Regions from separate parts of the Sphingobium anseongense genome, predicted to be linked through region 1. Evidence: predicted binding sites of a transcription regulator. Region 1 holds the regulator's gene; each other region holds the start of a gene.

Region 1 (4,187 bases):
CCGCAGGGCTGCACCTTCGTCGCCGAAAGCGGCCTCAACAGCGCCGCCGATCTTGCCGCCATGGCCGACCATGGCGTCCGCTGCTTCCTGGTCGGCGAAGCGCTGATGCGCCAGACCGATGTCGAGGCCGCGACCCGCGCGTTGCTGGCCGGCGCATGAACGGGCTGACCCATATCGACGAACAGGGCGCGGCCCATATGGTCGATGTTTCGGCCAAGGCCGTAACCGCGCGGCAAGCGACCGCCACCGGCCGCATCGCCATGAGCCGCAACGCGGCCAAGGCCATCGCCGATGGCCAGGTCAGGAAAGGCGATGTCCTGTCTGTGGCCCGCATCGCCGGTATCATGGCGGCCAAGCGCACCGCCGACCTGATCCCGCTTTGCCACCCCCTCGCGCTGTCGGCGGTCACGATCGAATTCGACATGGATCTCGACAGCGTCACCGTCACCGCCATCGCGCGCACCAGCGCCCAGACCGGCGTGGAAATGGAAGCAATGACGGCGGCGACCGTCGCCCTGCTCACCATCTACGATATGGCCAAGGCCGTGGACAAGGCGATGGTGATCGGCGGCGTCCGCCTGCTCTCCAAATCCGGCGGCAAGTCCGGGGACTGGCGCGCGCCATGAGCCTGATGCCGGTCGAACAGGCGCAGGCGCGCCTGTTGGCGCTCGCGCCCCGGCTGCCCCCGCAAACGCTCCCGATCGGGCAATGCGCGGGACGCTGGCTGGCGAACGACGTCGTCGCGCTGCGCGACCAGCCATGGGCCGACCTGTCCGCAATGGACGGCTATGCAATCCGCGCCGCGCAATGGCCTGGCCCCTGGCGCGTCATCGGCGAAAGCGCGGCGGGCACAGGCATCCCGCCGGAACTGGCCGCTGGCGACGCCTGCCGCATTTTCACCGGCGCGCCGCTTCCGAGAGGCGCCGACGCGATCATGATCCAGGAAGACGCCAGGCGCGATGGCGATCAGGTCGTCGGCACGCGGGACGCCCCTGTCCCCGGTCGGCACATACGGCGAGCAGGTTCGGACTTTGCCGCCGACACTGTCCTGCTCGCCCCAGGTTCCCGGCTCGACCCGGCCCAACTGGCGCTTGCCGCCCTGGCCGGCCAGGGCCAGCTCAGCGTCGGCCACCGTCCAAGCGTCGCGCTGATTTCGACCGGCAACGAACTGGTCCCTCCCGGCGTCCCCGTTCCGCCCGGTGGCCTGCCCTCCTCCAACGCGGTGATGTTGAGCGCGATGCTCGCGTCCCTGCCCTGCGACATCACCGATGTCGGCATCGTGCCCGACGACATGGATGCCATGACCGCAGCGTTCAATGCCGCCCGTCATGCGGATGTCATCGTTTCCACAGGCGGTGCATCGGTGGGTGATCATGACCTCGTCCGCCCAGCATTTCAGGCGGTGGGCGGAAGCCTCGATTTCTGGAAGGTAAAATTGCGACCGGGCAAGCCGCTGATCGCCGGAAGCCTCGATCGCAGCCTGTTCCTCGGCCTCCCCGGCAATCCGGTGTCGGCTTTCGTCACCGCCTGGCTCTTTCTGTTGCCGCTTGTGCGCCACATTGCCGGCGACGCATCGCCCTTCCCCCAGCCCGAACGGGCAACGCTCGCCGACTCCCTGCCCGGCGCCGGCGACCGCGACGAATATCTGCGCGCTTTCCGCAAGAATGACCGCATCGTCGCCGTGACATCGCAGGACAGCGCGGCGACGCGAGCGCTCGCCGACGCGGACTGTCTGATCCTGCGCGCGGCAGGATCGCCGCCGGCAAAGCCGGGCGATGAAGTGCCCATATTTCCGCTGGCATGGTAGGCGGCTTAACGCGCTTGACGCAGCTCGCTCTGTTTCCTATGTGTTCCCTATCCGTTCCATAGGACAGGGATTAGGCGATGTTGACGCCCAAGCAGCAGGAATTGCTCCGTTTCATTCAGGTCAGGCTGGAGCAGGGCGGCGTGTCACCTTCTTTCGAGGAAATGAAGGAAGCGCTCGATCTCAAATCGAAGTCGGGGATACACCGCCTTATCAGCGCCCTGGAAGAACGCGGCTTCATCAGGCGCCTTCCCAATCGCGCGCGCGCGCTTGAAGTCGTCAAGCTGCCTGATGCGATGGGCAGGGCGGCCAAGCCGGTCACGCCCGTGCGCGCCGCCCCGACACCGCCGCAACTGGTTGCCGCCAATGACGTCATCGAAATTCCGCTCCATGGCCGCATTGCCGCCGGGGTGCCGATCGAGGCGCTTGAGGGCCGCAACATGCTTTCGGTGCCTGCCGCCTTGCTGGGCGCGGGCGATCATTATGCGCTGGAAGTAGCTGGCGATTCGATGGTCGAAGCAGGCATTCTCGATGGCGATTTCGCATTGATCCAGCGAACCGAAGTCGCGCGCGAAGGTCAGATCGTGGTTGCTTTGATCGATGACGCCGAAGCCACGCTCAAATATTTCCGACGCGAAGGCAGCCGGGTTCGGCTGGACCCGGCCAACAGCGCCTATCAGCCGCAATATTATGATCCACGCCAGGTCCGCATTCAGGGCAAGCTGGCAGGGCTGATCCGCCGATATAATTGACGCGCCGGTGCGCGCGCGACCCAGGGATGCGCGTCGCCCGGCGAACGCACCATGCGCACCGAGCCGCGCGACAGGTTAATCGCGATCCCGCCCGTTCGCGCCAGCGTCCCCCGGTCCAGTTTCAGCCATCGTGGTCGGCAGGCGCGCGGCAAGCGCCGGTCGCTGACGACGATGTCGGCCTGGGCGCAATCGCGCGCCAATATCGCAGGCGGGACATACATGGCGCTCCGTGTCGCCAGCACGCGCCACGATCGTCCGCTCCGCGCCATAGCCACGGCGCACAGGTCGGCGCTGCACCGCGCTTGGCGAAGTGCGGCGATCACGCCCAGTTCGCCGTCCTGCCCCGCACTTTCAGCCAGCGTGTCTCGGATATAGTCGCCTGCGCCAGCACGCAGCATTGCCATGGTTCCGTCAGCGGTTCGCACTGCAACATGCCGCCCGTCACCGGTCACGACGATGTCGGGCGCCGGCGTCAGGATGATGACCAACGTGCCGATTGCGACCGGAGCCAGCCCCAGCCACCGCACGGGGCCACGCCAAAGAAGGCTCCACAGGCCGCCCAGGGCGATAGTCGCGAACAAGCCCACGCCAAAGGCAGGCGCCAGCATGACCGCCAGCGGGCTGGCCGCCACGCCGTGGGCGATCAGCAGCAGGAGCGCCAGCGCCTGCTGCGCCACCCACCAGGCGGGTGCGCCAAGACCGAAAAGATCAAGCAGCAATGCCAGCGCTTCGGCCGGCATCACGACAAAGGTCGTCAGCGGGATGGCGACCAGATTGGCGATAGCGCCAAGCAGACCCGCCTGATGAAAATGAAACAGCGCGATCGGCATCAGCACCAGTTCGATGACAATCCCGGTAAGCAGCAACGCCAATATCATGCGGCTCGCCTTGCGCCCCGGCCCCTCGTCGCGGGCCACCGTCAGCGCGCGAAAGCCGGGATGTTCGCCCAGGGCGACCAGCGCGATCACGGCCGCGAAGCTCATCTGGAAGCTTGGCCCCACCAGCGCATCGGGCCAGAATGTCAGCACGATCAACGCGCCGGTGGCCACCAGCCGCAAGGTGATGGCGTCGCGTCCCATCGCCAGCCCGCCCAGCACCAGCAGCGACGCGATGCAGGACCGGATGGTCGGCACCTCCGCTCCGGTCAACAGGGTATAGCCGATACCCGCAGCCGCACCGGCGGCGGCGGCCATCAGCATCAATGGCCAATGCAGTGCCGCATGGCGACTGAGCGCGAGCAAGCGCAGGCACAGGAAAATGACGGCCCCGATAAGCGCGGTGACGTGCAAGCCACTGATCGACAGCAGGTGCGCCAGGCCGCTGCGCCGCATCGCTTCCACATCCTCTTGCGCGATCGCACCCTGATCGCCGGATGCCAGCGCGGCCGCGATGCCCGCCGCCGGCCCCTCGACCCGCGACTGGACATGGGCGGACAACCGCATACGCAGCGTCCTGCCGTCTCCCGGCGCAGGGCGCAGCATCTCGACCGGCGGCAAAGCTCGGCCGGTAGCGCCGATCCCTTGAAAATAGGCACGGCGCGCGAAATCATACCCCCCCGGAACCGCGGGCGGCGCCGGCGGCATCAGGCGCACGCGCAACCGGACATGCGCGCCCGCGCCCAGGCCCGCCGG
Region 2 (4,187 bases), on a different contig from region 1:
GATGCGGCGGGTGCCGTTGAGATAATCGGCGGTGAGCGAGTTTTTGGCCTTGAGGATTTCGGGCAGCGTGCCCTGCGCCACGATCTGTCCGCCATGGGCGCCCGCGCCCGGACCCATATCGACGATATAGTCGGCGTGGCGGATCGCATCCTCGTCATGTTCCACGACGATGACGCTGTTGCCGAGGTCGCGCAGCCTTTTGAGCGTCACGAGCAGGCGGTCATTGTCGCGCTGGTGCAGGCCGATCGAGGGTTCGTCGAGGACGTAGAGGACGCCGGACAGGCCGCTGCCGATCTGGGAGGCGAGGCGGATGCGCTGGGATTCGCCGCCCGACAGGGTGCCGCTGGTGCGGTCGAGGTTCAGATAGTCGAGGCCGACATTGTTGAGGAACCCCAGGCGCTCGACGATTTCCTTGAGGATGGCGCGGGCGATCTGGTTCTGCTGGTCAGTGAGGTGATCGGGCATCGCGGTGAAGAAGGCGAGCGCGTCCACCACCGAGCGGCGGGTGGAGAGGGAAATATCCTCGCCCGCAATCCTGACCGCGAGCGCTTCGGGCTTGAGCCGCGCGCCGTGGCATGTTTCGCAGGGCTGGGCGCGCTGATATTTGCTCAGTTCCTCGCGCATCCAGGCGGATTCGGTCTGGAGCCGGCGGCGGTTCAAATTGCCGATGACGCCCTCGAACGCCTTTTTGACCTCATAGCTTTTGCGGCCGTCCATGAATTTGAGCGTGACCGGCTTGCCGCCGGTGCCGTGGAGGATGATGAGCTTCACTTCGCCGGGCAGGTCGGCCCAGGGGGTGTCGAGCGAGAAGCCGAATTCCTTCGCGAGGCTGCCAAGCACCTGCATATAATAGGGGCTGGGCGGGTTGGACTTGGCCCAGGGGACGACCGCGCCCTTCCTGAGCGAGAGGGCTTCGTTGGGGACGACCAGTTCGGGATCGAACAGCTGCTTTTCGCCGAGGCCGTCGCAGGCCGGGCAGGCGCCCATCGGGGCGTTGAAGGAGAAGAGGCGCGGCTCGATCTCCGCGATGGTGAAGCCGCTGACCGGGCAGGCGAATTTTTCGCTGAACACGATGCGGTTGGCGGGGATGCCGGCGCCTTTCATCTTCTTGTCGGGGGCGGCGGCTTCGTCCTCGCGGCCGGGGACGACGCCGTCCGCCAGATCGACAAACGCCAACCCATCCGCCAGTTTCAGCGCCTGTTCGAAACTGTCGGCGAGGCGGGCGCCCATGTCGGGGGCGACGGCCAGGCGGTCGACCACGACTTCGATGTCATGCTTGTATTTCTTGTCGAGCGCGGGCGCGTCCTCGATCAGCATCATTTCGCCGTCGATGCGGACGCGGGTGTAGCCGGCGCGCTGCCATTCGGCGAGTTCCTTGCGATATTCGCCCTTGCGACCGCGCACGACCGGCGCGAGCAGGTAGAAACGGGTGCCTTCGGGCAGGAGCATCACGCGGTCGACCATCTGGCTGACGGTCTGGGCGCTGATCGGCAGGCCGGTGGCGGGCGAATAGGGGACGCCGACGCGCGCCCAGAGCAGGCGCATATAATCGTAGATTTCCGTCACCGTCGCGACGGTGGAGCGGGGATTGCGGCTGGTCGTCTTCTGCTCGATGCTGATGGCGGGGGACAGGCCCTCGATATGTTCGACATCGGGCTTTTGCATCATCTCCAGAAACTGGCGGGCATAGGCGGAGAGCGATTCGACATAGCGCCGCTGCCCTTCTGCATAGATGGTGTCGAAGGCGAGCGAGCTTTTGCCCGATCCCGACAGGCCGGTGATGACGATCAGCGAATCGCGGGGCAGATCGACATCGACCCCCTTGAGATTATGTTCACGCGCGCCACGGACGCTGATGTGGGTCAGCATTCGGTAAACCTCTGCTTGGTGGGAAGGAGACTCATGGCTGCGGTTGTTCCATATTTGTTCTGTGGCGGCAAGTCGATCGGCGGGATATGGGCGCGAGTCGCGGTCGCCGCAACCCGCCGTCGTGCGGCAGCCAGCCAACCGTTGGTTGCCGTAGCGTAAAAAGACTGGCGCTGTCGTTCGTCGGTCGCTATGGGCCGTTCGTCGTCGGATCATGCCGTCCGCCTCCGCACGTTTGCCGATGGTCGAACGCCGCGAAACGCGCAGGCGACGCATGTTATGATCCGCCGCGACAAGACGGCCTGCGTTTCGCCGGCCGCGACGACGGGAAAGGGGATACCAAAGCGGCCCCGGTCCTCGACAGTTTTATGAGATCCTGAAATGCCCGACAGCATCCAGGATACGCCCCCGGCCCTCCCTTGCGCCGGGGGCGTTTTCATGTCCGCATTCCCCCGCGCAACGACAATTTACCCTACGGCAATGTCGCTTGTCGGCAGCTTCATGTCGTTCATCCCGTCGTTCGTCATGCCCGCCGCCGCCGTTGGTCGACGCCGCTGCCGTTCGCCGACGCGACGGGCCGCCGGTCGAAGCGGGCGCGCGGCGGCGGCAAGGGCGGCGTAGAAAGAATGGGCAGGACGGAAAGAGCGGCACGCTTCCTTGAAGACAGCGCCACTCGCCCGACCGCACCGACAGGGTTTCGCATCGTCGCGACGACTGTCGGGCACCCAGCTTGTTCAGTTCGAGGAGACCATGCCATGTTTACCGCCATCAAGACCATTTCCGCCCTGACCGCCATCGCCGCGCTGGCCGCCGGCAGCGCCGCTTCCGCCGGGGAGTTCCAGTCCAACGGCCGCACCGCGGCAGTCCGCTTCGGCGATCTCGACCTGTCGAAGGCCGAGGGCCAGAAGCAGCTGCAACAGCGCATCAACAAGGCAGCGTCGCGGGTCTGTTCGACCGCCAGCCTGAACGAATCCAATGCCTGCCGCAAGCTGGCGATCGCCAATATCAAGGCACCCGTCGAGGCCGCCATCGCACGGGCGCAGTCCGGCGAGCGCTATGCCGACGCCGGCACCGACGCACGGATGCCGGCGCACTGAGCCGGCATTGACGGACCAGGCACGGGAGGTTCCGGCGGTATCGCCGGGGCCTCCTGCGCGTTTCATGCGGATCGGCTTGTGATAGGCTGCGCGCGCCTCTAAATCCACGCCATGTCCACGCCGCAATCCCCCGATCGTTTCAACGAGGACAAGGCCAGCTATACCGTGCGCGGGGCCGGAACGCCCGACATCGACGCCGGGGTGGAGGCGATCCGCAATGTGCTGAGGACGCTGCCGACGCGCCCCGGCGTCTACCGGATGCAGGATGCGCGCGGCGACGTGCTGTATGTCGGCAAGGCGCGGGCGCTGCGCAATCGCGTCGGCAATTATACCCAGGTCGACCGACTGCCGCGCCGGTTGCAGCGGATGGTGTCGCAGACGCGCAGCATGACGATCGTCACCACCAACAGCGAGGCGGAGGCGCTGCTGCTGGAAGCGCAACTGATCAAGCGGTTCCGCCCGCCCTATAATGTGCTGCTGCGCGACGACAAAAGCTTTCCCTTCATCCTGCTGCGCGAGGATCATCCATTCCCGCGCGTGCAGAAGCATCGCGGCGCGCGCAAGGCGCAGGGGCGCTATTATGGGCCGTTCGCCAGCGCCGGGTCGGTGACGCAGACGATCAACGCACTGCAAAAGCTGTTCCTGTTGCGAAGCTGTACCGACAGCTTCTTCGCCAACCGCTCGCGGCCCTGCCTGCTTTATCAGATCAAGCGCTGTTCCGCGCCCTGCGTGGGGCGGATCGACGAGGCGGCCTATGGCGAGCTGGTGCGCGACGCGCAGGATTTTCTGGGGGGCAAGTCGACCGCCGTGCAGAAGAAGCTGGGCGCGCAGATGCAGGCCGCGTCCGAGCGGCAGGATTTCGAGCAGGCGGCGGTGATCCGCGACCGGTTGAAGGCGCTGACCTTCATCCAGGGGAGCCAGGCGATCAATGCCGAGGGGCTGGGCGACGCCGACATTTTTGCGCTGGCGGCGAAAAATGGGGCGATGTGCATCCAGGCCTTCTTCATTCGCGGCGGGCAGAATTGGGGGCATCGCAGCTTTTTCCCGGTCCACACCGCAGAGGTCGCCGAGGATGAGGTGCTGGCGAGTTTCATGGCGCAATTCTACGAGGAAGTGCCGCCGCCCCGGCTGGTGCTGGCCGACCGCCAACCCGCCGAATGCGAGTTGATGGCGCAAGCGCTGAGCGAGCGGATCGGCGTGAAGGTGCGGATCGAGGTGCCCCGG
Region 3 (4,187 bases), on a different contig from region 1:
CATGCCGATGGCGATGAAGCGGTCCTCGAACTCGCGGGTCTGGTGCTGGGCGCGCACCAGGATGGCGACGGTGTCGATCGTGCCGCCGCGGCGCTGGATGCCTTCGATTTCCTCGCCGACGCGGCGGGCCTCCTCAGGCCCGTCCCACACGCCAAGCACCTGAACCTTGTCGCCCTGCGCCTCCTGCGTCCACAGGGTCTTTCCCAGCCTGCTGCTGTTTTCGGCGATGACGCCCGACGCGGCGGCGAGAATATGGGGCGTCGATCGGTAATTCTGCTCCAGCCGAATGATGGCGGCGCCGGGAAAATCCTTTTCGAACCGCAGGATATTGGCCACTTCCGCGCCACGCCATGAATAGATCGACTGGTCGTCATCGCCAACGCAGCAGATATTCTTGCGTGTCTGCGCCAACAGCCGCAGCCATAGATACTGGCTGGAATTGGTGTCCTGATATTCGTCCACCATGATATATTTGAACCGCTGCTGATACTGTTCCAGCACGTCGCGGTGGCCTTTCAATATCGTCAGAACATGCAGCAGCAAGTCACCGAAATCACAGGCGTTCACTTCGCGAAGGCGCGTCTGGTAGGCGGCATAGAGCTTCTGCCCCTTGCCCTGTGCATAGCCTTCGCTCTCGCCCGCTCCGATCTCGCCGGGCGTCAGTCCCTTGTTCTTCCACTGGTCGATCAGGCCGCCCAGCTGGCGCGCGGGCCAGCGCTTTTCGTCGATTCCCTCCGCCTGGATCAACTGCTTCATCAGCCGGAGCTGGTCGTCGGTGTCGAGGATGGTGAAGTTGGACTGCAACCCCACCAGTTCGGCATGGCGGCGCAGCATCTTCGCGGCGATCGCATGGAATGTGCCGAGCCAGGGCATCCCCTCGACCGCTTCGCCGATCATCCGCCCGACCCGCTCGCGCATTTCGCGCGCCGCCTTGTTGGTAAAGGTCACCGCCAGTATTTCCGAAGGCCAGGCGCGGCGCGTCGCCACCAGATGCGCCAGGCGCGCGGTCAGCGCGGCGGTCTTGCCGGTGCCGGCCCCTGCCAGCACCAGCACCGGCCCCTCGGTCGTCAGCACGGCTTCGCGCTGCGGGGCGTTCAAACCGCGCAGATAGGGCGGATCGTCGGGGGAGGGAGCAGGAAGAGTCATGGCCTCAATGCAGGTAGGGGCGGGGGCGGGAGCGGGCAAGGACGCAAAGGCCGCGGCCGCTTGCGCTCCCTCCGCGTATATGAGAACAAACAGAGAATCAATCAGGGAGAGCGTTATGGCCACGGGCGGATGTCACTGCGGTGCGATACGATATGAGGTACGGGGCGATCCGGCCTACAGCACGCTTTGCCATTGTTCGGATTGTCGGCGGACCACCGGCGCGCCGATGGTGGGATGGGCGCTGTTTCCTCAAACCGCCGTCACGATCATCGGCGATCCGGTCGAATATCGCTCGTCCGCCGATGTCGTACGGCGCTTTTGCGGCGCGTGCGGCACCAGCCTCTTCTATACCAATGCCGTCGTCTTTCCGGGCATGATCGACATTCAGAGCGCGACGCTGGACGACCAGGCCCGGTTTCCGCCGACCGCCCACATCCAATATGCCGCCGCCGCGCCATGGATGGACGCCAGCCACGATCTGCCGAAATTCGATCATTATCCGGAATAGAAGGGCTGTTCCGCAAACGTCTCGGGCGATGACCGGAACGGTTCGTCGCACGTCTGGAACGGGTGCATCGCCGATCAGGTTCTCTACCGGCCCCCCATGTTTCGACCGGGCGAGAAAATAAGGAAGGATGTTCCGATGAGAACCATCATGTTGACCGGGCTTGCCGCTCTCACTTTGGCTCTGGCAGGCGGCGCGACCGCCCAGACCACGTCCGATCCGACGATGCAGCCGCCGGGGACGGAAACGCCCTCCGCGCCCGACAATGTTCCAGCGCCGACGGACCAGCCCGGCATGGGCACGGATCCCAATGCGGGCGTGCCGACCGGCGCCGTTCCTGCCGATTCGGGGATGGCGCCCGCGCCCGCCGGTGCGCCCGCCGATCCGACAGCGCCTGTGGGGTCGTCCAGCAATCCGGTCACGGTCGGTGGCAACATGACGCCGCCGCCCGCCGAAGCCAAGGATTACCCCCTGTGCAGCCGAACGGTGCAGGACAGCTGCATCAATCCGGGCGAGGCGAAGCGCAGGCCTCGTCGCTGACAGACGGCGCGGGCGGGCGGGGGCGCGCGGCCAGAAGCGCCGCAAGCCCCGCCCGGTCGCGCGCCGCGTCGGCCAGGCTATAGCGATCGAGCACGGCCATGAATGCGTGCGTGGCTTCGGCCAATATTCCGGTCAGCCCGCATGCGGGGCGGATCGCGCAATGGGCGCAATCCGCCATTGTCATGCCCGGTTCGGCATGCCGCACCACATCGCCTATTCCGATCGCGTCGGCGGGGCGGGCGAGGGCGAAGCCGCCTCCGCGTCCCCGGCGGGTGTCGATGAATCCGCCCAGCCCCAGGCTGTGCACCACCTTCATCAGGTGGCTGCGCGACAGATCGTAGCTGTCCGCGATTTCCGTGATCGTCGCGCGCCCCGACGGCGTCGCCGCCAGGTGGATGAGGACGCGCAACGCATAGTCGGTGTGTCGAGTGAGTTGCATAGCCATTCCATGCCCTGCTGCGGCAAGCGATAAAACATATATCCTATTAACATCTTTAATGCCTCGATATATCCGATCGCTGCAACCGTTAGAAAGGCGTTTCCATGAGCAAGCCATTGTCGCAGCAGACCGTCGACATCGTGAAGGCTACCGGCCCCGCGCTTCAGCAGCATGGCGTCGCCATCACCACCCGCATGTATCAGCGGCTGTTCGAGGATGCGGAGGTCAAGGCGATGTTCGATCAGGCGGCGAAGGAAAGCGGCGAACAGCCCCGGCGACTGGCGGCGGCTATCCTGGGCTACGCGCAGAATATCGACCGTTTGCGGGCGCTCGACGGTGCGGTCGCGCGGATGGTCGCGCGCCATGTCGAAACGGGCGTGAAGGCCGAACATTATCCCAAGGTCGCCGCCGCGCTGCTGCCGGCGATCCGCGACGTCCTGGGGGCGGATGTGGCGACCGATGCCGTGCTCGACGCCTGGGGGGAAGCCTATTGGTTTCTGGCAGACCTGCTGATCGCGAAAGAGGCCGATGCCTATGCCGCGGCGGCCTGATCGGCCCGCAACAATGTGAGCCGCGCCTTGCCGACGTCGCGAACGGCGTCGGCGGCAAAGCCCTTGACCGACACATCCTCGCGCCGGTCGGTTTCGATGCTGACCCAGGTCGCAGGGCCGGTCCAGCCGAGGCGCGAAAGCTTGTCGAGCGCCACCGAGCCGGCGCCGCTGCCATAGGGCGCGTCCATGAAGATAAGGTCGAGCGGGCGCGGCGCCTGGCCCAGCGTCAGGACCGACGCGGGGCGGATGTCGGGGCTGACGCCGAACCGCTCGCCATTGGCGCGGATGGCGTCGAGCGCGGCCTTGTCCTGCTCCACGAACAGGCAACTTGCCGCGCCACGCGAAAGCGCTTCATAGCCCAGCGCTCCCGATCCGGCGAAAAAGTCGCCGACCGCCAGTTCCTCGAACGAGCCGATGCGGCTGACCAGCATCGAAAAAAGCGTCTCGCGCGTCCGGTCGGCGGTTGGCCGCGTCGCGTCTCCCTTGGGCGCGACAAGCGGGCGGCCGCGCCACTGACCGGCGATGATCCTCATTGTTTGGGTATATCCTTGAGCGTCTTGCGAAAGATGTGGAGGTCATGCTGGGGCACCTCTCCGATCGCCCCTGACGCCAGCTCTCCCAGCAGAAATGGTCCGTAGCTGGTGCGAATCAGGCGGCTGACCTGCAACCCCAGATGTTCGAGCACGCGGCGGACCTCGCGATTCTTGCCTTCGGTCAGGGTCATCTCGATCCACTGGTTGCGGCCGGTGCGCCGTTCCAGATTGGCTTCGATCCGGCCATAATGAATGCCGTCAATCTCGATCCCGTCGAACAGATCCTCCAGCTGCTGCTGGCTGACATCGCCGAAGGCGCGGGCGCGATAGGTGCGCGGCACGCCGGTGGCGGGCAATTCCATCTGCCGCTTGAACCCGCCGTCGGTGGTCATCAGCAACAGGCCTTCGGTGGTCATGTCCAGCCGGCCGATCGGCATCAGGCGCGGCAGGTCCGGCGGCAATATGTCGTATAT
Region 4 (4,187 bases), on a different contig from region 1:
CCGCCATGGCGGCGACGGGCCGGACGTGGAGCAGGTCGACGGCCTCACCTTTCACCGCACCCCCGGCCCGCCGTCCACCGGCAACGCGCTGTTGCGCGAATGGCGCGACATCGCCGCCCATGCCGACGCGATCGAACAATTGGTGGGCGAATGGCGGCCGGACATCATCCACGCCCATTCCCCGGTCCTCAACGCCATCGCCGCCCAGCGCGTCGCGCGCCGCCACGGCATTCCGATGCTCTATGAGATTCGCGCCTTCTGGGAAGATGCGGCGGTCGGCAACGGCACCGGCGCGGAAGGCAGCCCACGCTACTGGCTCACCCGCCAGCTCGAAACCCATGCCGTGCGCGCCGCCGATGCGGTCGCCGTGATCTGCGACGGACTGCGCGCCGACCTGGTCGCGCGCGGAGTGGACGCGGCCAAGATCATCGTGTCGCCCAACGGCGTCGACATGGAACAGTTCGGCGTGCCCGCGCCGCGCGACCCGGCGCTCACGGCAAAGCTGGGGCTGGAGGGGGCCGACGTCGTCGGCTTCATCGGCAGCTTCTACGATTATGAAGGGCTGGACGACCTGATCGCCGCCATGCCGCGACTCGTGCGCGCCCGGCCCAGCGCCAGGCTGCTGCTGGTCGGCGGCGGCCCATGCGAGGACGCATTGCGCGCGCAGGCGACCGCATCGCCCTTTGCCGACCATATCGTCTTCGTCGGCCGCGTGCCGCACGATCAGGTCGAACATTATTATGCCCAGGTCGACATCCTGGCCTACCCGCGCAAGGCGATGCGCCTGACCGATCTGGTGACGCCGCTCAAGCCGCTCGAAGCGATGGCGCAGGGCCGGCTGGTCGCCGCGTCCAGCGTCGGCGGCCATCGCGAACTGATCGAGGACGGCGTCACCGGCACGCTGTTCGCGCCGGACGATCCCGCCGCGCTCGCCGCCGCGCTCGCCGGCCTGTTCGCCGATCGCGCGACCTGGGACGAACGCCGGGCGATCGCGCGCGCTTTTGTCGAGGACCAGCGCAACTGGTCCGCCAACATCCTGCGCTACGAGCCGGTGTACCAGCGGCTGCTGGGCGCGTCCGGCCCGGCACGGGCGGCGGCATAGCGGCGTCCTCATGCGAACGAAGGGCAAAATACGCAACAGGGATGCCGCGCTGGCCGCGCTGGCGGGGGCCGGCGCTGCACTTGCGATAATATGGACGCCGGTGGGGGTGATCGAAACGCTGGTCGCGTCGACCGGCCTTTCCGAAGCGATCCCCGCCGCCGCGCCGCCGCTGGGCCTCAACGCCCGGCTGCTGATTGCCGCCTTCGCCGCGTTGATGGCGGTCGGGCTGGTTTGGTCGATGGGTATGAAAAGCGGACGCAAGCATGCGCCAGCCAAGGGAGACAGAAAAATGGGTTTCGCACTATCCAAGCTGACCGCGTTCGCGCGCGGCCGGTCCAGAGGCATGTCGGCGGACAGCCGCCCCGCGCTGCGCCGCGCAGACGCGCATCCCGATGCGCCGGCGCGCGCGCCGATATTCGCCAATCGCGATTTCGACGGACTCGACATCTTCAATCGCGTCGCCGGTCGCGCCCGCGCCGAAGGCCAGCCCGCCGTCGCGATGCCCAGCGTGCCCGAAACGCCGTCGCCGTCGATATCGGCCGAACCCGAACGGCTCCAGCCCGAGCCGCGCTTTGGTCCTGCCCCGGCGCCCGCGCCGACCGGTCATCTGTCGCTGACCCAGCTGACCGAACGGCTCGAACGGGGTCTGGCCCAGCGCGTCGCGGCTGCACCCGCGCCGACCGACCGGGGCGTGATCGCCGACATGCCGGTGGCGGCCGCCGTGCCGGTGCGCGACGCGGTGGAGCCGGATACCGACGAAGCGCTGCGCGCCGCGCTCGGCACGTTGCGCACCATGGCTGCCCGCACGCGCTGACCGCCCGCTACCATTCCTCGATCGTCAGCGCCGACAGCTCGACCTCGGTTCCGCCGTCCGACGCGCGGACCGCGTCGATCGTGATGTCGGCGACGAAATGGCCATGCAGCGCCCATTCGGCCTCGCCTATGCCGTCGATCAGAGCGCGCTGCCGCGCGTCGGCGTCCGCGCCGTCGATATGCAGCGTGATGACGTGCCGCCGCCCCTGGAACAGGGCGCTGCACCAGGGCCTGCTCGCCTTGCGCAACAGCGCGCACGGATCGCCTGCCCGCGCCATGATCTGGCGCAGCAATTGGGGCAGGGGATCGCGCCGCCTTTTTCCTATGGCTCCATAGTCGACCAGATTGGGCTGGCTGAAAACATGATCCATGCTTGTCATCGGCACGCGCTCCTGCGATATGTGTTCATGAAATGTTCTACTCGTCTCCTCATGCGTTCGCCCGGCTCGCGGCCTTGTCGCAGGTCGAACACGAGCCGTGGGTCACGCACGCAATCGCGTCCAAATCGCGTGGCGGCGATGTCATGTTCGCGAAGAAAGGCCTCGATCGTGCGCAATAACATCTTTTGGTAACTCCCGTTGTCCAGCATCAACTCGCCCCCTGCGAATCGATAGGGTTATTCCTATCTCTAGGCCAATTTCCTACTTGTCTAGGAAAATTCCTATCATTATGGACAGGATATGGATGAATCTCACAACGCCCGTATGGTGCTCGACCGGCTGATCGCGGAACGGGGCGAAAATTATGCGGATCTGTCGCGCCTGATCGGCCGCAACCCCGCTTATATTCAACAGTTCATCAAGCGCGGGACGCCGCGCAAGCTGGACGAGGAAGACCGGCGCGTGCTTGCCCGCTATTTCGGCGTCGCCGACCATCTGCTCGGCGGCACGACGGCGCCTGCCGCGCCGCCGCTCCGCACCCGCGCGATGCCCGCCATCGTCGCCGTGCCGCGCCTGTCGCTCGGCGCGTCGGCGGGCGTCGGCACGCTCGACGATGACGAGCGCGCCGCCGGCGTCATGGCCTTCGACGCGCACTGGCTGCGCCATCTGGGCGTGCGGCCGCAGCGCGTGGCGATCATCCGCGTTGACGGCGAATCGATGGCTCCGACGCTCAGCGACGGCGACGACATCATGGTCGACCATGATGATGATGCGACGCGGCTGCGCGATGGCGTTTATGTGCTGCGGCTCGATGGCGTGCTGATGGTCAAGCGCATCGCGATCGGTCCGTTGCGCGGCCATTTCAGCGTTATCAGCGACAATGCCCATTATCCCGACTGGACCGATATCGATCCCGCCCTGGTCGACATCGTCGGTCGGGTCGTATGGACCGGGCGACGACTGGTTTAGGCACGCGTCTGTCCCTATTTTGGCGGACCAGGGCAGGAGACAGGCATGTGAACGACAATGGCGCGGTGATCGCCAGGGCACTGGAATGGCGCGGCAGCCCCATGGCGCTGGCGACGGTCATATCCACATGGGGATCGGCCCCGCGACCGCGCGGCAGCCACATGCTGATCCACGCCGATGGCCGGTTCGAAGGCAGCGTGTCGGGCGGCTGCGTCGAAACCGACATATTTCAGCGCGCGGGCGAAGTGATCGCCGGGCGGGCGGGCCACGTCGCCACCTATGGCGTGGCCGATGGCGACGCCTGGGCCGTCGGCCTGCCGTGCGGGGGCGAGATCGCGGTGCTGATCCAGCCGGTCTCGGACGCCGGGTTCACGCCTGCCCTGTTCGGCCGGATCGCGGCGGCGTCGGCGCGCGGGCAGGGGATCGCCCTATCGACAGACCTCGCCACGGCCATCACCCGCGAAGGCGCGATAGAGGGCCGGTTCGTCAACCGCTACGATCCGCCCCGCCGCCTGCTGATCGTCGGCGCGGTCCAGATCGCCCAGTCGCTCGGCCCCCTGGCGCGCGCGATCGGCGTGACCCCGGTCGTGATCGACCCGCGCGGCCGTTTCCTGACCGCCGAACGCTTCCCCGGCGTGGAACTGGACGACCGCTGGCCCGATGACGCCATCGCCGCGCGCCATCCCGGCGCATCGACGGCGGTGGTGACATTGAGTCACGACATCAAGATCGACGACCCGGCCCTCGCCGCGGCGATCCGCGCGCCGACCGGCTACATCGCCGCGCTCGGCTCGCGCCGCAGCCACGCCGCGCGGCTGGAACGGCTGGGCGCGATGGGGTTCGGTGCGGACGATCTGGCGCGGATCGACGGCCCGGCCGGGCTGGACATCGGCGCCGTCGGCGCGGCGGAAATCGCGCTGTCG

What was found. Region 1 encodes LexA, which represses DNA repair genes until DNA is damaged. Its sites were predicted from a motif close to GTTCCNCNCTTGTTCT; they were not measured.
Region 2: a site for LexA is predicted at 1,915-1,930, ahead of uvrA (excinuclease ABC subunit UvrA). Genes of this name have one in related genera too.
Region 3: a site for LexA is predicted at 1,229-1,244, ahead of WG908_RS12675 (ATP-dependent helicase). Genes of this name have one in related genera too.
Region 4: a site for LexA is predicted at 2,330-2,345, ahead of WG908_RS10990 (S24 family peptidase). Genes of this name have one in related genera too.

The regions. Positions count from the first base shown of each region.
Region 1 covers NZ_JBBJUL010000001.1:210,691-214,877, forward strand. The annotation lists gene trpC (indole-3-glycerol phosphate synthase TrpC) at 1-159, shown strand, start outside; gene moaC (cyclic pyranopterin monophosphate synthase MoaC) at 156-626, shown strand; gene WG908_RS01020 (molybdopterin molybdotransferase MoeA) at 623-1,807, shown strand; gene lexA (transcriptional repressor LexA) at 1,885-2,556, shown strand; gene WG908_RS01030 (ComEC/Rec2 family competence protein) at 2,517-4,187, opposite strand, start outside.
Region 2 covers NZ_JBBJUL010000010.1:47,913-52,099, forward strand. The annotation lists gene uvrA (excinuclease ABC subunit UvrA) at 1-1,869, opposite strand, end outside; gene WG908_RS13465 (UrcA family protein) at 2,622-2,963, shown strand; gene uvrC (excinuclease ABC subunit UvrC) at 3,075-4,187, shown strand, end outside.
Region 3 covers NZ_JBBJUL010000009.1:34,738-38,924, forward strand. The annotation lists gene WG908_RS12675 (ATP-dependent helicase) at 1-1,146, opposite strand, end outside; gene WG908_RS12680 (GFA family protein) at 1,262-1,654, shown strand; gene WG908_RS12685 (Fe-S oxidoreductase) at 1,790-2,191, shown strand; gene WG908_RS12690 (Rrf2 family transcriptional regulator) at 2,154-2,630, opposite strand; gene WG908_RS12695 (globin domain-containing protein) at 2,735-3,181, shown strand; gene rsmD (16S rRNA (guanine(966)-N(2))-methyltransferase RsmD) at 3,163-3,714, opposite strand; gene WG908_RS12705 (pseudouridine synthase) at 3,711-4,187, opposite strand, start outside.
Region 4 covers NZ_JBBJUL010000007.1:31,208-35,394, forward strand. The annotation lists gene WG908_RS10970 (TIGR04063 family PEP-CTERM/XrtA system glycosyltransferase) at 1-1,102, shown strand, start outside; gene WG908_RS10975 (hypothetical protein) at 1,113-1,916, shown strand; gene WG908_RS10980 (hypothetical protein) at 1,924-2,295, opposite strand; gene WG908_RS10990 (S24 family peptidase) at 2,596-3,264, shown strand; gene WG908_RS10995 (XdhC family protein) at 3,312-4,187, shown strand, end outside.